Regions from separate parts of the Ralstonia chuxiongensis genome, predicted to be linked through region 2. Evidence: riboswitches for the same ligand, from Rfam matches in the RefSeq annotation. Region 2 holds a riboswitch; the other holds the start of a gene.
What was found. A riboswitch is a leader RNA that binds a small molecule or an ion and turns the genes downstream of it on or off. The one in region 2 is predicted to bind glycine.
Positions count from the first base shown of each region.

Region 1 (3,388 bases), on a different contig from region 2:
GCGGCACAAGTTCTGATCGCTCCGATCGCTCTCGCAATGAAAAAGCCCGCCAGAGTCTCGGCGGGCTTTTTCTTTTGCTGCGATCAATGCAATGGGCAGTCGCGCGCGATCACGTCGCCCACCATTGCGGCGGTGGCGCCGGATAGCGTCCAACCCAGATGCCCGTGGCCCGTGTTGTAGAACACGCGCCCATGCCGCCCACGGCCGACGCGCGGCATCATGTCCGGCATCATCGGGCGCAAGCCCGCCCACGGCACCACGCGCGACGTGCCAATCGCAAAGTTGCGGCGCGTCCAGGCCACCAGGGGCTCGATGCGGTCCGCGCGGATATCGCGGTTGTAACCGTTGAACTCCGCCGTGCCCGCCACGCGGAAGCGGCCAGCGCCGAGGCGGCTGGTCACGATCTTCGCGCTCTCATCGAGCAGGCTGACCCACGGCGCGCCTTGCACGCTGGCTTCGTCGTCCAGGTGCACCGTGATCGAATATCCCTTGACCGGATACACGTTGATGCGATCGCCCACCATTTGCGCGATATGCCGGCTGCCCACGCCCGCGCACACGACCATCGCGTCGGCGGCAATGTCCTGCACGACATTCGCCTCGCTGGTGGAAAGGCGGTCATCCAGCGTGGTTTGCAGCAAGAGACGAACGCCGCCTTCACTGGTTTGCACATCGCGCACATCCACGCCTTGCACAAAGCGCACACCGCGCTTTTCGCACGCCTGCGCGAGACCGCGCGTGAACTTGTGGATGTCGCCGGTGGCGTCGGATTCTGTGAAATAACCGCCGTAGTAGTTGCCCCGCAGTGTGGGCTCGATGGCTGCAATGTCTTCGGGGCTCACGGCGTGGCGCTCAAGCCCGCCGGCGACGAGCAGGGCGTTGGCCTTGCCTGCGGCCGTAAAGCTCGCCTTGTCGTGATAGACGTGCAGAATGCCGCGCTTCTGCAGATCGAAATCGATTTGTTCCCGTTCGGCCATCGCAAACAGATGCTTGCGTGCCTCGATGGCCATGCGCGTGGTTTCGATGGTGTTGCGGCGGTAGTGCGCGATGCTAGCGACGAACTCGCCGATCCACGAGTATTTGTGCCAGGACGGCTTGGGATTGAGCAGGAGCGGGGCGTCGTTGCGCAGCATCCATTTGATGCCCTTGAGCAGCGTGCCGGTGCTGTTCCAGACTTCAGCGTTGCTGGCGGAAAGCTGCCCGCCGTTGGCGAACGAGGTTTCCATGGCCGGATACAAGTGGCGGTCGAGCACCGTGACCCGATAGCCGAGTTGCGAGAGCGTGTAAGCAGTGGTGACGCCGGATATGCCGGCGCCGACGATGACGATGTGCGTCATGGCGGTCCCTATGGAGTGATGTCATGACCGGACGATCCGGTCGGCTCACCCCATCTGTCTCGGGACCTGAGAGCTTGGGCGTCAGCAGCGCTGGCGCCATCCCCTTCGGTGGGCGCACGCGTGCACGCCTCTCTCCAGATTCGCAGTCGACGCCACAGTCCTTTTGCCTGAGAGTTTCCGGGGTGGTTGCTCCATCGGCGCCGGGCGTTGCGCGTGTGCGCGTTAAGCCCGGTCTCTCCTGCGGCGTGTTGCAGCTGTCGTTGGTGCGTCAGCCGCGCCTGCGTGCTGCCGGTGTGGGCAGCGGGAGGGAGTGTGTCACGGGTCGTGGCGTTCGGCAAGTCGGGATGTACCGGAGGCGATGGATGGCGTGTCGTCCTTCAGGTCCACGCCGCTGCGACCGAGCGCCAGCGCGCCTTTGAGCAGGAACACCAGCCGGGTCGCTGCCTGGTCATAAGTCAGCCCTGCCGGGCGCACATTCGAGATGCAGTTGCGCTGCGCATCGGAGCAACCGACGCGCGGCGCGTAGGTCAGGTAAATGCCCAGGCTGTCAGGCGAACTCAACCCCGGCCGTTCACCGATCAGCATCACCACCTGCCGCGCACCAAGCAACGCACCGATCTCATCCCCCAACGCCACGCGAGACTGCCCGGCGATGACAACAGGGCCGATGGACCAGTCGCGCGGCAGACGATCGCGCACGCAGCACAGGAGTGGCACGCTGTGGCTTTGCACCGCCAATGCGGAAAGCCCGTCAGCAATCACAAAGACAACGTCGAAGGGCTGCGCTGGCCGCAACGGGCCGAGTTTTACTCGGCTGGCATCGTCAAGCCGGCGGCCGAGATCTGGACGGCGCAGATACTGGGCGCGGTCAGCTGCCGCGCTGTGCACGGTCAATGCCGTGAGGCCCGCCTGCCCAAGCGCGGCCGACAACGCCGTGCTATCGAGCGGCAAGTGCACGGCATCGCGCGCTTGGGCATGTGCCACGCCAAACGCGAGCACGGCGTCGGTCGTCTGGCTGTTGCCGGCGCGGCCCAACGCAATACGTGCGTCGGTAAAGGCACGCAAGTGTGTCCACGGATTCGGCTGAACGAGCGTGTGTTTCGGCATGTGCGGATATCCAACGGGGTTCACAGCGCGTGGGCCAACTGCAGCAGCGGCTGCCGCGCCGTGGCGTCTTGCAGGCGCCCAGCGGCGTCGACAATACCCATGCTTTGCAGCCACGCCTCAAACTCCGGCGCCGGCCGCAGGCCCAGCGTGTCGCGCAGATAGAGTGCGTCATGAAACGAGGTGCTCTGGTAATTGAGCATGATGTCGTCGGCGCCCGGCACGCCCATGATGAAGTGGATGCCGGCCACGCCAAACAGCGTGAGCAGCGTATCCATGTCGTCCTGATCGGCTTCAGCGTGGTTGGTGTAGCAGACGTCGCAGCCCATGGGCAGGCCCATCAGCTTGCCGCAGAAGTGGTCTTCCAGCCCCGCGCGGATGATCTGCTTGCCGTCGTAGAGATACTCCGGACCGATAAAACCGACCACCGTGTTGACCAGCAACGGCGAGAACGCCCGCGCCACCGCATAGGCACGCGCCTCCATGGTTTGCTGATCGACGCCGTGATGCGCATTGGCCGACAACGCGCTGCCCTGGCCGGTCTCGAAATACATCACGTTATTGCCGACCGCACCGCGCGCCAGGCCCTGCGCCGCGTCATGCGCCTCGGCCAGCAAGGCAAGACTAATGCCGAATCCCGCGTTGGCCTGTTCGCTGCCCGCCACCGATTGAAACACCAGGTCAACCGGCGCGCCCTGGTCAATGGCGCGCAGTGTGTTTGTCACGTGGGTCAGCACGCACGACTGCGTGGGAATGGCGTAGCGATTGCGCAGTTCATCGACCAATTGCAGCAGCGATACGATCGCACCGAGATTGTCGCCCGCAGGGTTGATGCCGATGGTCGCATCGCCGCAGCCATAGAGCAGGCCATCGATGATCGACGCGGCAATACCTTTGGGGTCGTCCGTCGGGTGATTGGGCTGCAGCCGGACTGACAATCGGCCGGG
Region 1 is NZ_JAMYWC010000001.1:262,461-265,848, reverse strand. It holds gene NKG59_RS01120 (porin) at 1-16, shown strand, start outside; gene NKG59_RS01115 (D-amino acid dehydrogenase) at 84-1,337, opposite strand; glycine riboswitch at 1,483-1,588, opposite strand; gene eutC (ethanolamine ammonia-lyase subunit EutC) at 1,653-2,444, opposite strand; gene NKG59_RS01105 (ethanolamine ammonia-lyase subunit EutB) at 2,465-3,388, opposite strand, start outside.
Region 1: linked by a shared signal. The riboswitch ahead of NKG59_RS01115 (D-amino acid dehydrogenase) and the one ahead of gcvT (glycine cleavage system aminomethyltransferase GcvT) in region 2 are both predicted to bind glycine.

Region 2 (3,388 bases):
CTTCGGCAATCGCGGTGTCCGGGTCGACGAGACCGTTCTTCCACAGCGAGATCGTGCTCTGCACGCGGCGGATCAGTTGCTTGTCGGTGGTGGCCAGCTGCTCCTGGATCATCCCGAAGCAATCGTCCGAATCCATGATCGAGAAGCGCGGCTTCAGGCCCACATGCTCGGCCTCGGCGCGCAGAATCTGCACACCGAGCGAGTGGAAGGTACACACCGTCAACTGCTTGATGGGAATGCGCTTGCCGTCTTCGCGTGTCTTGCCGTCCATCAGCTTGGCCACGCGCTCCTGCATTTCCTTGGCGGCCTTGTTGGTGAACGTAACGGCAGCGATGTGACGCGGCTCAAACCCCTTGTTCAGGATCAGGTGCGCGATCTTCTGCGTGATCACGCGCGTCTTGCCTGAGCCCGCCCCGGCCAGCACCAGGCACGGGCCATCGAGGTAATGCACACCTTCGGATTGGGCAGCATTGAGCCCGTGGGCGAGACCGGAAGACATGGGAAGAGGCAGAAGAAAAAGCAGGCGGGAACATACAGCGGAGGGCGATGGTAGCACGGCGCCTTTGCATCGATTGAGCCTGCGCAAGGCCACCTGCGTCGGGCCTGACGGAGGTGCGCGAAGCTGCACCGCATGCGTTTGCGCCCCCCGCTTTTCGCACGGGCGTTACACCGCTTACGCGTGGTTACACGAACCACGTAAGCGGTCATGCGCGGCACCCCGTTATGGACGGGACAGCGGCTGAATCGGTCGGCCGCCCACCGGAGAACCCACCATGCACCGCATCGTCAAAGCCCTGGCCGTTACCGCCGTCGCCCTGTCCGCCACCACCGGCGCCTTCGCCCAAACGCAGTGGCAAAAAGACCACCCGCGCCGTGCCGAGGTCAACCACCGCCTGGCCAACCAGAACAAGCGCATCCACAACGAAGTGAAGGAAGGCGAGATCACCAAGGGCCAGGCGCGCCAGATGCACCGGGAAGACCACCAGATTCGCCAGGAAGAGCGCGACATGGCGGCTCAAAATGGCGGCGCCATCACCAAGCAGGAGCAGCGCACGCTGAACCAGCAGGAAAACCAGGTCAGCCGCCAGATCGGCAAGTAAGTCAAAGCCAAAGCAAGACCAACCAACACCCGCACTCCGGCCACACGCTTGGAGCTTGGCGACCTCGCCAGCTCCCGAGGGTGTGGCCGTTGTCTTTGGCCTTTGACGTACCTGCCCTAGATGGCGCCTTGAATTTCTGTTGCAGGGAGGAAAAAGAGGGGAGGCTGTTTGAGCGAAGCGAGTTTGCCTCTCCTCCCTCCCTGCGACATAAATTCAAGGAATCTTTCGCCATCTCGGGCGCGCCTTTCTTTGCTTACTTTCTTTGGCAAGACAAAGAAAGTGAGTCAGCCCCGGCAGGGGATGAAACCAGGGATGCACCGAAAGCATAAAAACCAGCCCTCCTTTCAAAAGCCGCCAAGTCCACCCCAATTGACAATCCCATCCCCCTTCCGTAAATTCCGCCCATCCATCCGGGAGAGCGTGCCCGCCGTACACGGCAAGGCGCCGCCGAAGGGGTAGCACCCGAAAACTCTCAGGCATCCAGGACCGGGCGGATCGGCGGACATGCGTCCGACCGCACTCTGGAGAGCTGGCGCCGCACGATCACTGCGGGCGCCCACCGAAGGGGCTCACGAACGGCGCGCACCGCTATGCGCCCCGCTTCGCAATCTCTCAGGTACCAAGGACAGAGGGGCCATCTGCGCAGCTTGTTGATCTTCATGGCGTCACCATGAGGGATCAGGCTGTGCAGGTGGCCTTTTTGCTTTTCTGGTTCCCGATCCATGCGCCGCGCCCAAGCCACGGCGGCGCGCTCAGCCGAGAGATTCCATGACGCTCCAACACACGCCGCTCAATGCCATCCACCGCTCGCTGGGGGCCCGCATGGTCGACTTTGGCGGCTGGGACATGCCCGTCAACTACGGCTCCCAGATCGAAGAGCACCACGCCGTGCGCCAAGACGCCGGTATTTTTGATGTCTCGCACATGTGCGTGGTCGACCTCACGGGCGCACGCGTGCGCGACTTCCTGCGTGGGCTGCTCGCCAACAACGTCGACAAGCTGCAAACGCCCGGCAAGGCGCTCTACAGTTGCATGCTCAACCCCAAGGGCGGCGTGATCGACGACCTGATCGTCTACTTCTTCCGCGAAGACTGGTTCCGCCTGGTGGTCAACGCCGGTACCGCGCCGACGGACCTGGAGTGGATCGTCGCGCAGAACGCCGCCGCCGGCACCGACGTGACGATCACGCCGCGCCGCTCCGACAACAACGCTGGCGCCGAGCCGCTGGGCATCCTGGCCGTGCAAGGCCCGAATGCGCGCGCCAAGACGTACGCCGCGCTACCCGGCACGCAGGCGGTGGGGGACGCGCTCAAGCCGTTCAACGCCGGCTTCGTCACCGTGGAAAACGTGGGCGAGATCATGGTGGCCCGCACCGGCTACACCGGCGAAGACGGTTTCGAACTGGTCGTGCCGGCCGCGCAGATCGCCGGTGTGTGGGAGCGCCTGCTGCAAGCAGGCGTACGCCCGGCCGGCCTCGGCGCGCGCGACACGCTGCGCCTGGAAGCGGGCATGAACCTCTACGGCCAGGACATGGACGAGCACGTCTCGCCGCTCGACGCCGGCCTCGCCTGGACGGTCGATCTGCAAAGCGAACGCGACTTCACCGGCAAGGCCGCGCTGCAAGCCGGCGGCCAGCGCGAACAGTTCGTCGGCCTGATCCTGCGCGACAAGGGCGGCGTGCTGCGCGCCCACCAGAAGGTCATCACCACCGCCGGTGACGGCGAGATCACCAGCGGCACGTTCAGCCCGAGCCTGTCGCTCTCGATTGCACTGGCGCGCCTGCCCAAGGACGTGGCCATCGGCACCGACGTACAGGTCGAAATTCGCGACCGCAAGTTGACCGCGACTGTGGTTAAACTGCCGTTCGTGCGCAATGGCAAGGCGCTGGTCAGCTGAACACCGAATCTGCATCCCCCAATACCAATCTTCCGGAGAAACCTTTCATGAGCAACGTTCCCGCCGATCTGAAGTACACCGAACACGACGAGTGGATCCGCGTTGAAGCCGACGGCACGCTGACCATCGGCATCACCGATTACGCGCAGGACGCGCTGGGCGACATCGTCTTCCTGGAGCTGCCGGACGCTGGTCGCGCAGTCGCCAAGGACGAGGCGATTGCCGTGGTCGAATCGGTCAAGGCCGCCTCCGACATCTACGCCCCCGTCTCGGGCGAGATCATCGCCAACAACGCCGACGCCGCGGGCGCGCCCGAGTCGGTCAACGCCGGCGCCTACGAGGCGTGGCTGTTCAAGATCAAGCCGACCAACGCCGACGATGTGAACGCGCTG
Region 2 is NZ_JAMYWC010000002.1:40,513-43,900, forward strand. It holds gene NKG59_RS04815 (UvrD-helicase domain-containing protein) at 1-499, opposite strand, end outside; gene NKG59_RS04820 (hypothetical protein) at 774-1,100, shown strand; glycine riboswitch at 1,502-1,599, shown strand; glycine riboswitch at 1,612-1,739, shown strand; gene gcvT (glycine cleavage system aminomethyltransferase GcvT) at 1,869-2,996, shown strand; gene gcvH (glycine cleavage system protein GcvH) at 3,044-3,388, shown strand, end outside.